Regions from separate parts of the Hymenobacter canadensis genome, predicted to be linked through region 1. Evidence: riboswitches for the same ligand, from Rfam matches in the RefSeq annotation. Region 1 holds a riboswitch; each other region holds the start of a gene.
What was found. Region 1 has a riboswitch for S-adenosylmethionine ahead of O3303_RS08110 (phosphoadenylyl-sulfate reductase). Riboswitches for the same ligand answer to the same signal wherever they lie in the genome.
Positions count from the first base shown of each region.

Region 2: another riboswitch for S-adenosylmethionine. It lies ahead of O3303_RS03510 (ATP-grasp domain-containing protein); the one in region 1 lies ahead of O3303_RS08110 (phosphoadenylyl-sulfate reductase).
Region 3: another riboswitch for S-adenosylmethionine. It lies ahead of metH (methionine synthase); the one in region 1 lies ahead of O3303_RS08110 (phosphoadenylyl-sulfate reductase).

Region 1 is NZ_CP114767.1:1,879,245-1,883,451, reverse strand. It holds gene cysD (sulfate adenylyltransferase subunit CysD) at 1-606, opposite strand, end outside; gene O3303_RS08110 (phosphoadenylyl-sulfate reductase) at 754-1,539, opposite strand; SAM riboswitch class I at 1,853-1,944, opposite strand; gene O3303_RS08105 (hypothetical protein) at 1,997-2,374, opposite strand; gene O3303_RS08100 (SDR family oxidoreductase) at 2,428-3,246, shown strand; gene O3303_RS08095 (MGH1-like glycoside hydrolase domain-containing protein) at 3,506-4,207, shown strand, end outside.
Region 2 is NZ_CP114767.1:816,547-820,753, reverse strand. It holds gene O3303_RS03515 (LLM class flavin-dependent oxidoreductase) at 156-1,175, opposite strand; gene O3303_RS03510 (ATP-grasp domain-containing protein) at 1,339-2,328, opposite strand; SAM riboswitch class I at 2,758-2,851, opposite strand; gene O3303_RS03505 (DUF4890 domain-containing protein) at 3,252-3,698, shown strand; gene O3303_RS03500 (EcsC family protein) at 3,836-4,207, opposite strand, start outside.
Region 3 is NZ_CP114767.1:3,352,135-3,356,341, forward strand. It holds gene metH (methionine synthase) at 1-2,451, opposite strand, end outside; SAM riboswitch class I at 2,525-2,638, opposite strand; gene O3303_RS14365 (PA14 domain-containing protein) at 2,820-3,965, shown strand; gene O3303_RS14370 (DUF5686 and carboxypeptidase-like regulatory domain-containing protein) at 4,143-4,207, shown strand, end outside.

The DNA of each region.
Region 1 (4,207 bases):
AATGTTTTCGCGCTGGATATAGCGCCACACGTCCAGCTCCGTCCAGTTGGAAATGGGGAACACGCGCACGTTTTCGCCCTTCTGGATGCGGCCGTTGTAGATATTCCAGAGCTCGGGGCGCTGGCGCTTGGGGTCCCACTGGCCAAACTCGTCGCGCACCGAGAAGATGCGCTCCTTGGCCCGGGCCTTCTCCTCGTCGCGCCGCGCCCCGCCGATGCAGGCGTCGAACTCGAACTCCTCAATCACCTCCAGCAGCGTATAGGTCTGCAGCGGGTTGCGGCTGGGGAACTTGCCGCCCGGCTCGCGCAGGCGCTGGCGCTGAATGGTGTCCTCCACTTTGCGCACCACCAGCTTTTCGCCCAGCTGGGCGGCCAGCAGGTCGCGGTACTGCAGCACTTCGGGGAAGTTGTGGCCGGTATCCACGTGCACCAGCGGAAAGGGGAAGCGGCCGGGGCGGAAGGCCTTTTCGGCCAGGCGCGTCAGCACAATGGAATCCTTACCGCCCGAAAACAGCAGGGCCGGCCGCTCAAACTGCCCCGCCACCTCCCGCAGGATGTGGATGGCTTCGGCTTCCAGCCGGTCGAGGTAATCGAAAGTGGTACTCATATACTTCTGGATTTTAGGTTTTGAATGTCATCCTGAGCTTGCGAAGGACCTTATTACGTTTGCACGATGGTCGTTCAGCTGTTTTTAGCTCGGAAAGGACGCAGAGGGCGCAGAGCTGTTCTGGCGGGGTAAGGTCCTTCGCTCCGCTCAGGATGACATGTGGTTTGGTACCGGCTCCACCACCGGGTCGGGGCCGTCGTGATGAGTGGTGGCGTGCAGGCCGCACTCCTTGGCCGCGAGGTCCTCCCACCACCAGCGGCCGGCCCGGAAATCCTCGCCGGGCTTGATGGCGCGGGTGCAGGGGGCGCAGCCGATGCTCACGAAACCCTGCTGATGCAGCGGGTTCACCGGAATGCCCTCCCGCTGCACGAAGGCCAGCGCCTGCTCCCAGGTCCAGTCGAAGAGCGGGTGGATCTTGACGAGGTTGTGCGCCGCGTCCCACTCCAGCGGGTCCATGGTCTGCCGGTTCTGGGATTGTTCGGCCCGGATGCCGGTGACCCAGGCCCCGCGGCCGGCCAGGGCCCGGCTGAGGGGCTCCACCTTGCGGATGTGGCAGCACTCCTTGCGGTTGTCCACGCTCTCGTAGAACGAGTTCGGGCCTTTCTGCAGAAGCAGGTTTTCCAGGTCCTCGCGCTGCGGGGCGTACACCGCAATGGGCTTCTGGTACCGGATCAGCGTCTTGTTCCAGGTGGAATAGGTTTCCTGGAAGTTGCGACCGGTATCGAGGGTGAACACCGCAATGGGCAGGTCGTGGGTGAAAATCAGGTGGCTGATAATCTGGTCTTCCAGCCCGAAAGAGGTGGAAAAAACGGCCTGACCGGGGAAGGTGTCGGCCACCAGACGCAGCCGCTCCAGGGCGTAGGCGGCCACCAGGTGAGGGCGCAGGCGGTCCAGCAAGGCGTGGGCGGCCGGCGCAGCATCAGCTACGGACATGAGCAGGAAGGGTGAGGAGGAAGGGGCCCGCCTGGGGCAAGGGCATTCCGGCCGGAAGATGGTTTCGGCGAAAACGGCCTACGCAGCGGCGCAGCGCGGTTTTCGGCGCAACAGAAAAGGGCGTGCGGTTCCCCTGGCCAACGGCGAAAACGCGCAAGTCAGCTCAGCGGCAGGCGGCGCACAAACCAGGAAAACGGGAGCGTGCCTAGCCCTGACAACAGCCCATGCCTCGCATACCACAACATCCATGCTGTACGGCACAGAAGGTAGCGGAAACGGTGGCGGTGTTGAACAAGGATTTCACGGCTTGTTGTTTTTATATGGTCAGGACTTGGCACCGTTTCGGAAGGTCCGCTGGTTGCCGGCGTTTCGTCGAGCCTGTCTCTCCACGCCTCTGTATAAAAACAATCCTTTCGGGGGGTAAAGAATTGGTGGCACAAAGGTAGAAGTTGAAATTTTACACTTCCAAATTATATTTTGTGATGAGGGCTTTTACAGTGCGGTGCTGAGATTTTGTATTATGAGTTAATGCGTTTGTTTTCAGTATTTTGAACAGGAAATAATAAAGGTGTTCGGACTGTGAAGAGTGATGCAGGATGTGCGGCAAATGCCTGAAAAAATGACGCGCAGGCAGCCTTGCAAAGCGCAGAATCTGCTGCCATGCCCTACGTCTGGCCGGGCAGTTTGCCACAGCGGCTGAGCTGGCCACAGCCTCTCGAACGGCGTCGCCGAAACAGCCCCGGCAGGCCCCGTTCAGGGAGAGAAATGCTGGCGGCTTTTGGGCGAAAACTGACCTCAGAAAACTGCTTTTCAGCGGTGGTAGCGGAAACTTCATGTAACCTACGGCCGCGCATTCTAGTCTTACAGGGTACACCTTGCCTGCCAACTATGCCTGCACCTTCTTCTTCCAAGCGCCTCCAAAACCAGGTAGCCCTCGTCACGGGCGGTAGCTCCGGCATCGGGGCCGGGGTGGCTAAATCTCTGGCCGCCGAGGGCGCCCGGGTGTTCGTCAACTACTCGCGCAGTGCCAATGATGCGGCCGAAGTGGTGCGCGAAATAGAGCAGGCCGGCGGCCAGGCCACGGCCGTGCAGGCCGATGTGAGCCGGGAAGAGGACGTGCTGCGCATGTTCGACCAGATCCGCGAGCAGGCCGGCACGCTCCACATCCTCGTCAACAACTCCGGTATCCAGGACGATGCCCCGCTGCTGGACATGACCCTGGAGCAGTGGCAGAAAGTCATTGGCGTGAACCTGACCGGGCAGTTTCTGTGCGCCCGCGAGGCCGCCCGCGAGTTTGTGCGGCGCGGTCCGCAGCCGGAAATTTCCAAAGCCACCGGCAAAATCATTTGCATGAGCTCGGTGCACGAACTCATTCCCTGGGCCGGCCACGTCAACTACGCCACTAGCAAGGGCGGCGTCATGCAGCTGATGAAGACCATGGCCCAGGAGCTGGCCCCGCACCGCATCCGGGTGAACAGCATCGGCCCTGGCGCCATTGCCACGCCCATCAACCACTCGGCCCGCGACACGCCGCAGGAGGAGAAAAACCTGCTCACGCTCATTCCCTACGGCCGCGTCGGCGAGCCAGCCGACATCGGCCACGTGGCCGTGTGGCTGGCCTCCGACGAGTCGGACTACGTGACCGGTATCACGCTCTTCGCCGATGGCGGCATGACGCTCTACCCCGGCTTCGCCGACAACGGCTGAGCAGACGGTCGGCGGCTGGCGGCTGGCCGCACTAGCCCCGGTCTGCGCCGACGAAGTCGGCAAGACCGGTGGCCTCCGAATCGGGCCAGTCTCCAGACTGGCGTAGAACTCGGGCGGCGCCATGCGGCATGGCCGCTGCGCGTCCTCCGGTCGGAGACCGGGGCGGTGGGCCGGCCACCGGTCTTGCCGACTTCGTCGGCGCAGACCAGGGCCAGCGGCACGACGATACGGTGCCTTTATCACTCAGAAATTCCATCCAATGAACGAGGAAAAGCGCCGACAGAAGGAGCTGAAAGAGGGCCAACAACGCTGGCACCAGTTCGGGCCCTACGTGAGCGACCGGCAGTGGGGCACCGTGCGCGAAGACTACTCAGACGACGCCCAGCCCTGGAACTACACCACCCACGACATGGCCCGCAGCCTGGCCTACCGCTGGGGCGAGGATGCCCTCGGCGGCGTCTGCGACGACCAGCAGCTGCTGTGCCTGGGTTTGGGCCTCTGGAACGGGCAGGATGCCATCCTGAAGGAACGCCTGTTTGGCCTCAGCAGCCCCGAAGGCAACCACGGCGAGGACGTGAAAGAGCTGTATTACTACCTCGACAACACGCCCACCCACTCCTACATGCGGATGCTCTACAAGTATCCGCAGCACGCGTTTCCGTACGACTGGCTGGTGAGCGAAAACGCCCGCCGCAACCGCCAGAAGCCCGAATTTGAGCTGACCGATACCTGCATTTTCCGCGAGGACCGGTATTTCGACGTCTTTCTCGACTACGCCAAGGCCGGCCCCGCCGACCTGCTCATGCAGATTACAGTGCACAACCGAGGCCCCCACGAAGCGCCCGTGCACGTGCTGCCGCAGCTCTGGTTTCGCAACACCTGGAGCTGGGGCAACGACGCCTACAAGCCCCGCCTGGCCGCCACCGATGACCACCGCATCTGCGTAGACCACGCCAAGCTG
Region 2 (4,207 bases), 1.1 Mb from region 1:
CGCTAGGATTTTTTGGGTTGTGTCAGGCTTTGCCTATCTGGCATCCTGAGCTTGCGAAGAACCTTATCACGTTCGAGTTATCCTTTGACGACTCGTTTCGACGTGATAAGATCCTTCGCAAGCTCAGGATGACAGGCGAATTTCAGGCAACCAAGTTACGCCACTACCTGGATAACAGATTCGGAGAAACGCTCCATTTCTTCCAGCTGCGGGCTGGCCTGCAACAGGAAAAAATCAACGCCTACAGCCTCGAAAGCGCCAATCCGGTCTTGCAGCTGGGCGGGCGTGCCGGTCAGGCCGGTGCGCAGGCCACGGTTGGACACCGAGTAGTCTTGCAACGACACCTGCTGCTCCAGCTGGGTGCCGGCCAGCCACTGCTGGTAGTTGCCGTAGCCCGAGGCCGAGGCCTTCACGTTGGTGATGCGGTCCAGCTCCTTTTTCACGTCCTGCTCCGAGTCGCGCACAATGGTGTAGCCGGCCACGCCGAATTTCATCGGCGGCAACCCTTTCTGCTCGCGGCGGCGGCGCATATCGGCAATGCGGGCCCCAATCAGCTCTGGCGAGTCGCCGTGCATCACGTAGCCGTCGCACTGCGTCGAAATCAGGTCCTTGGCCGCTTCCGATTCGCCGCCGGCGTACAGGAACGGGGCTTTGGCGGGCTTGGGTTGCAGCACGTTGTCGGCCACTTGGTAGTACTTGCCGTCGTAGCTGAAATGGTCCTGCTTCCACACGTTGGTCACCACGTCCAGCCACTCGCGGGTGCGGGCGTACCGGTCGTCGTGCTGCTCGAAGTGCAGGCCGTACTTGGTGGCCTCGTCCTTCCACCACGACGACACCACGTTCAGCGACAACCGCCCGGGCGCAATCAAATCGATGTTGGCGGCCTGCTTAGCCAGCAGCGCGGGGTTGTGGAAGGTGGGGCGCACGGCCACCATAATTTCCAACTGCTCGGTCACGGCGGCCAGCGCGGCGGCCGTGCTCCAGGCCTCCAGCGAGGGCGCCTCGGTGCCTTTGATGTCGTTCAGGTAGAGCTCCGCAATCAGCGTCAGGTCGTAGCCCAGGGCCTCGCTGCGCTGGGCCAGCTGCTTTACGTAGCTCCAGTCGGTGGGCATCTGCTCGTCCTCGACGTTGCGCAGCCAGCCCCCGAATATGGGCATCCAATAGCCAAATTTCATGGTTCGTTGAGTTGAGATTGATAGAACGTCATGCTGAGCTTGCCGAAGCATCTCTACCGCTTCGTTAGATTGCTACTGCAACGAAGCGGTAGAGATGCTTCGACTGCGGCTGCGCCTTCGCTCAGCATGACGTTCTGATTGTTTGCTTGAATGAATCGTCGGCCTACGCCGTGGCTACTTCCTCCTGAGCCACCGCCGCCACCGGCAGCTGCGACTCCAGGTAGTCCACGAAGCGGGCGTAGGGGTCGAAGCCGACCACGTTCACGGCGTCGGCCACGAAGTTGGACAGGGCGTTGATGTCGTAGAACAGCACGTCGCCAGTGCGGTCGTCGATGAGGTACTCGATGCCGCCCACGTCGATTTTGGCGGCCTCCACAATGCGCTCCACGGCTTCGATTACTTCGGCGGGCGGCGTGAAGGCTTCCACCTGGATGCCCTTTTTCGGGGCTTCGGTCAGGCAGAACTCGGCCGACTGCTCTTCCGGAATCTGGCAGATTTCGGCCGGGCAAAGGTTGAAGCTCTCGCCGGTGGTATACACCTTCATGGCGTAGAGAAACTTACCATTGAGCATTTCCACGCGGTGAATGTGGCCGCCGCGGGGCGTCACGTACTCCTGCACCAGCGCCGTCTGGTCGATACCCAGATCGATCTGGTTGTTGTCGACGGCGGCCTGCAGGCCCTCGGGCGTATCGAAGCGGATGATACCAGCGCCGCTGCCCCCGATGTTCACCTTCACCACCACCGGAAAGCGCAGCTCGCGCGCTGCGTCCACAGCCCGGGAGGCGTGGTTGATGACCCGCGAGGCCGGGTATTTCAGCCCCAGCAACTCGAACAGGGACAGTTGACGAGCCTTGTTCGTTTCGATGGCCGTGGCCGCCGAGCCGTTGATGATGCGCGTGCCGATACGCTCCAAATGCGTGGCAAAGCCGGCCGTGTGGAAGATGCCCTGCCCGTGCCCGCGCAGGTACGCCGACGAGCTCATGCGGTTCACCACCAGACTGTAGCGGCTCTCCTTTTCCGAGGGGTTGAACAGGTGATGGGCGGCGTCGATTTTCTCGTAGGGCAGGCCGCGGCGGTCCAGCTCCGCAAACAGCGGCTTAAACCACTCGGGGTGCTCGAAATAGATACCAATGGGCTTTTGGAGGGATGACATAGTCAGAAGCAAAAAGACGGAAAATGAAAAACGAAACGGCGCCGGCAGCAGCGCAACGCCACCGGCTCCCGGGAGAAAACAAAGCAGGAACGGAAGTCCGGCCTAGCCGATTACGCCGCCCGCAAACCGCGCAACGAGCGAATCAGCAGCCACCGCAGGCCGCCAACCGGAGCGCAAAGCCTGTGCCCGGCCCGGCCATCGGGTGACAATCCGAGAAAAAGAGGAGGTGCGGGCGCGAAGCCGCTTAGCGCAGCAGCCGACCGACGTGCGACGTCGGCGGGTGCGTACCCGCGAAAACAGAGAAAGGGCTAGCTACGCCCGACAACAACAGCAACAACAGCCCCGGCCCGCCAGCCGCAACGCGGCAGCCGGAGCCAAAAAAGCGGAGGTTGAATGCAGGAGGTTGTTGGAAGCGTCCACGGCAACTTGTTTTTATATGGTCAGGAATTGGCACCGTTCCGGAGGGTTCCGGGTGGTTGCCGACGCTTCATCGAGCCTGTCTCTCAGCGCCTCTGTATAAAAACAATCCTTCGGGCTAGAAAGAATTGATGGGGCAAAGGTAAAACCGGATTGCTGCCCCCGCAACCCGGACTGTACAAAGCCCGAACCGCCACGTTTTGTTGCGGCCGGCGATTGTTTCTTCCACTCCAGCAGCCTGCCCCTGCCAACCCAAAGCCGGGGCAGCGGCCCTTGCCTGCCAGTGCTGAAACCAGTCTTTTTCAGAGCATAAGCCCCGATAAAAACCCGCGACTGAGCCAGCAAACGAAGGTTTAACCGGAAAATTTAAATTTTTCAAGAGGCGCTTTTTCGGGCTTGGCACTGAAAACTGGCATCGGAGTTGCAAATGACCCTGCAGAAGCCTAAACGCCAGTCCGGACGGCAGCGGGCTTCTTTCACCCGCCATAATTTTTCCAACCATAGCCATGAAGAAGTTCCTCGTAATCCTCGCCGCTTTCTCGTTCTCCGCCGCCGCCGTTTCGGCCCAGACGCTACCCACCAAAGCCGCCCACGGCCAGCACCGCATGAAGGGCGAGAAAGGCGACAAGGCCGCCAAAACGCCTGAGCAGCGCGCCGCCCACGCCGCTCAGGCTCTCACCAAGCAGCTCGGCCTCTCCGCCGCCCAGACTGAGCAGGTTCGCCAGCTACACCTGAGCCGCGCCCAGGAAATGCAGGCCTACAAAGCCCAGGCCGGCACCACGCCCGCTACAAAGCGCCAGCAGCATGAGGCCATGAAGGGCAAAAAAGCCCAGTACGATGCCCAACTCAAGCAAATCCTGAGCGCTGACCAGTACGCCAAGTACAGCCAACTGCAGTCGGACCGCATGGCCAAGCGCAAAGCCCACCAGGGCAGCAAGCAAGCCAAAGGCTAAGCTTTTCAGTTTACAAAAAAACAGCCCTGACGTTTCCGTCAGGGCTGTTTTTTTGTGTCATTCCGAGCGGAGCGAGGAATATGGGTGCTGACGTTGCATGTGCTTACTCAGATTCCTCGCTTTGCTCGGAATGACATTTACTGTGCAGGATCCGCTTCTCCAGCAATCCGGCCCTTCTCGGCAAACCAGCGCAGGCGGTAGCACATGATGGCCGTTTCGCCGAGCTGGGCCAGCAGGCGGTAGTTGGCCACGGCGCCCACGGCCGCCCCAATCACCGGTACCAGCTGGGCCAGCTTGGCCAGGTCGATGTAGTCGCGGTACTCCTGTTGGAAAGTGCGCCAGTCGAAGGTTTCGGCCGTAACGGTTTGCTGCGTTTCGGGCCAGGCTGCTAGCTGGCGGTAGGTTTCGCGGCGGGTGTGCTGGCTGCTGAAGGCCAGTTGGAAGATGTGCAGCAGGTAGAGCCGCTCCGGGAAGCTGCGTACATCGTGGCCGTAGAGGGCGGCAATATC
Region 3 (4,207 bases), 1.5 Mb from region 1:
ATCCAGGCTCGGTGTAATCAAGCCGCTTAGCCCGATGACGTCTACTTGCTGCTTCTGGGCTTCGTCGAGAATCCGCTCCAGCGGCACCATCACGCCCAAATCCACGATGTCGAAGTTGTTGCAGGCCAGCACCACGCCCACGATGTTCTTGCCGATGTCGTGCACGTCGCCTTTCACCGTGGCCAGCAGAATTTTACCGGCCGTCTGCCGGTCGCCGCTCTGCTTGTCGGCCAGCAGATAGGGCTCCAGGTAGGCCACGGCTTTCTTCATCACCCGGGCCGATTTCACCACCTGGGGCAGGAACATTTTGCCGGCCCCAAACAGGTCGCCTACTACGTTCATGCCGGCCATCAAGGGGCCTTCAATTACTTCGAGCGGGCGGCCGACCAGCTGCCGCACTTCCTCGGTGTCCTGGTCGATAAACTCGGTGATGCCGCGAACCAGCGCGTGCTGCAGGCGTTCCTTCACGGGCAGGCTGCGCCAGGCGTCGGCCACTACTTCCACCTTGTCTTTCTGCTTCACCGTTTCGGCAAAGTCCACGAGGCGCTCGGTGGAATCAGGGCGGCGGTTGAGCAGCACGTCTTCTACCAGCTCCAGCAAATCCTGGGGCACCTCGTCGTACACGGCCAGCTGGCTGGGGTTCACGATGCCCATGTCCAGGCCGGCGCGGATGGCGTGGTAGAGGAAGGCCGAGTGCATGGCCTCGCGCACCACATCGTTGCCGCGGAAGGAGAAACTGATGTTCGAAACGCCGCCGCTGGTGAGGGCCCCGGGCAGGTTCTGCTTAATCCAGCGGACAGCTTCGATGAAGTCCACGGCGTAGTTGCGGTGCTCGTCGAGGCCGGTGCCCACGGTCAGGATGTTGGGGTCGAAGATGATGTCCTCGGCCGGGAAGCCGACTTCGTTCACCAGAATATCGTAGCTGCGCTGGCAGATTTCGATGCGCTTCTCGTAGCTGTCGGCCTGGCCGTTTTCGTCGAAGGCCATGACTACCACGGCCGCGCCGTACTGGCGCACGGTGCGGGCCCGCTGCCGGAACACGTCCTCGCCTTCCTTCAGGGAAATGGAGTTGACGATGCTCTTGCCCTGCACGCACTTGAGGCCGGCTTCCAGCACGCTCCATTTCGAGGAGTCAATCATGACGGGCACCCGCGAAATATCGGGCTCCGAGGCAATCAGGTTCAGGAAGGTCGTCATGGCCTGCTCCGAGTCGAGCATGCCTTCGTCCATATTCACGTCAATCACCTGGGCGCCGCCTTCCACCTGGTCGCGGGCCACTTGCAGGGCCGCCTCGTAGTTGCCGGTGCGGATAAGGCGGGCAAAGGCGCGGCTGCCGGTGACGTTGCACCGCTCGCCCACGTTCACGAACAGGCTGTCGGGGTACACGCCGAACGGTTCCAGGCCGCTCAGGCGGGTGGCTTTGGGCACTTCCGGCAAGAGGCGCGGCGCGTACTTTTCGGCCAGCCGAGCCAGCTCGCCAATGTGCTGGGGCGTGGTGCCGCAACAGCCGCCCACCACCGTCACGAGGCCTTCCTTGAGGTAGTTTTCCACCACGCCCGCAAATTCCTGGGCCGACTCATCGTAGCCGCCAAAGGCGTTAGGCAAACCGGCGTTGGGATAAGCCGAAATGTGCACGTCGGCAATGCGGCTCAACTCCTTGATATACACCTTGAGCTGGTCGGCCCCGAGGGCGCAGTTCAGGCCCACGCTCAGCAGCGGCAGGTGGCGGATGGAGTTCCAGAAGGCCTCCACGGTCTGCCCGCTCAGGGTGCGGCCCGAGGCGTCGGTAATCGTGCCCGAAATCATGACCGGCACCACTTTGCCGCCCTCGTCGAAGAACTTCTGCACCGCGTACAAAGCCGCTTTGGCGTTGAGCGTGTCGAAGATGGTTTCGATCAGCAGCGCGTCGGAGCCACCGTCCACGAGGCCGCGCACCTGCTCGAGGTAAGCGGTGGCCAGCTCATCGAAGGTCACGGCCCGGAAACCGGGGCGGTTCACGTCGGGCGAGAGGCTGGCGGTGCGGTTGGTAGGGCCGACGGCCCCCGCCACGAAGCGCGGCTTGTCGGGCGTCAGGGCCGTAAAGGCATCCGCCGACTCCCGCGCCAGCCGCGCCGACTCGTAGTTCAGCTCATATACCACGTGCTCCAGCGCGTAGTCGGCCTGGGCGATGGTGGTACCGCTGAACGTGTTGGTTTCCACCATGTCGGCCCCGGCGGCGAAGTACTCGTCGTGAATGCCGCGGATGATATCGGGCCGGGTGAGGCTGAGCAAATCGTTGTTGCCGCGCAGCGGGTGCGAGTGGTCGGCAAAGCGTGTGCCCCGGAAATCCTCCTCCGTGAGCGGGTGGCGCTGGATCATGGTGCCCATGGCGCCGTCAAGAATCAGCACGCGCTGACGCAGGATGTCGTGAAGGGGGGACGTAGTGGCGGGGGTGGTGAGGGCGGTCGGCATATCGGCTCTTCTAGAGAAAATCAGCAGCAAAAAGTGCCTATCCAGAAAGAGCCGGGCGCGAAGGCCGGTTCCGTACTTATCTTCTTCCAACGCCCGTAAAGGCCTTGAAAAGGGAGTTAGCACCTTGTTTTATTTCAGGTTGCTAAGACGTCATCGGGCCCAATCCCTCGGTCTTTCTGGATAAGTAACACAGCGAAGATACAACCGGAATTTCCGAAATTCAATTCCCGGATTTCGGTGGTTGGCGGCGGTAGCTTCTTGCAGCTAACCGCAAACCAGGGTGGACTGTTGGCCGCCAAGGCTATATCAAGCCACTGTTTTCCGGCGTTGGCTTGCTGTTATTTATTTCTCCCCTACTCCTCTGGCTTATGCGTCCCCGACTCTGGCTGCTCTTGTTGTTGCTGACTACCAGCCAGCTGGGCTGGGGCCAGGCCATGCCCGCCACCGCCGGCACCGGCTTGCAGGGTGCCTACTACAATGGCCGCAACTTCGGGCACCTCGCCTTCACCCGCCTCGACCCTACCATCGACTTCAACTGGACGCTGGAGCGCAACCGCGCCGGGCAGGTGACCGGGCATTTTGTGCCGCCGGGCGAAGGGTTGGCCGGCGAGGACTTTTCGGTGCGCTGGACGGGCCACCTCTACGCGCCAGTTTCGGGGCTGTACACGTTTCAGGTTCCTACCGACGATGGCATGCGGGTGTGGGTGGGCGGCAAGCGCATCATCAGCTCTTGGCGCAACCAGCCCGTGACACTGGTGACGGCGCAGCTGCAGCTGGAAGGCGGCCGCTATTACCCGCTGCGCGTGGAGTACTACCAGGTGGGGTTCGACACGCGCGCTTTGCTGGCTTGGCAACTGCCTAACTCCACTATTGAGCCCGATGCCATTCCGGCCCGCTACCTCTACTCCGCTTTGCCGGCCTCAGCCAAGCCAGTGCCGGTGGCCGCCACGCCGCAGCCTGCGCCACCCGCCCGCCCGCAAACGGCTGGCCTGCCACCGGGCGTGACTATCACGCCCGTCAAATCGGCTCTGGTGATTGGGCGGCGGCCGACTTCTGCCGTTGCACCGCGCCCCACCCGGCCCGCGCCACGCCCCCGGCCCACACCGGTCCCAGTTCCGCAGCCACGGCCCGCACTGCCCGACACGGTGCTGCCCGACCTGGCCAGCCTGAACCGAGGGACGGCCGTGGCGTTGCCCAACCTGTATTTCACCCAAAGCACGGCCGCGCTGCTGCCCACTTCCCGACCCACGCTCAACGCCCTGGCCCGCCGCCTGCGCGAGCAGCCCGCCCTGCGCCTGGAAATAGCCGGCCACACCGACAACGTGGGCGACGCCCAGCTGAATTTGCGCCTCTCCGAGCAGCGGGCCCGCGTGGTGCGGCAGTACCTAGTGCAGCAGGGCATCGACTCGGTGCGGCTGGCGGCCCGCGGCTACGGTGGCACCCGCCCGCTGGCCGATAACCGCGACCCACAGCAACGCCCCCGCAACCGCCGCGTAGAAGTGGTGGTGCAGTAGAAGAACCTGACCTAACAATTTGATAACCTGACTACAATCCTTCTGTGTATAAGGAATAGGGAACGTAGGGCGGAGTTTTTTGCTTGGGCCTTCTGAAGGGCGTAACATGGCTACCCGAAAGCCGTATCTTGCGCCTCGCCGTCTGTCATTTATCTGATTTCTAGCTGCCGATTGCCCTTGTTGTTTTCTTACCGTTTCGGCGTCCTGTTTTTACTGCTGCTACTGGCCGGAGTGGGCCCGGC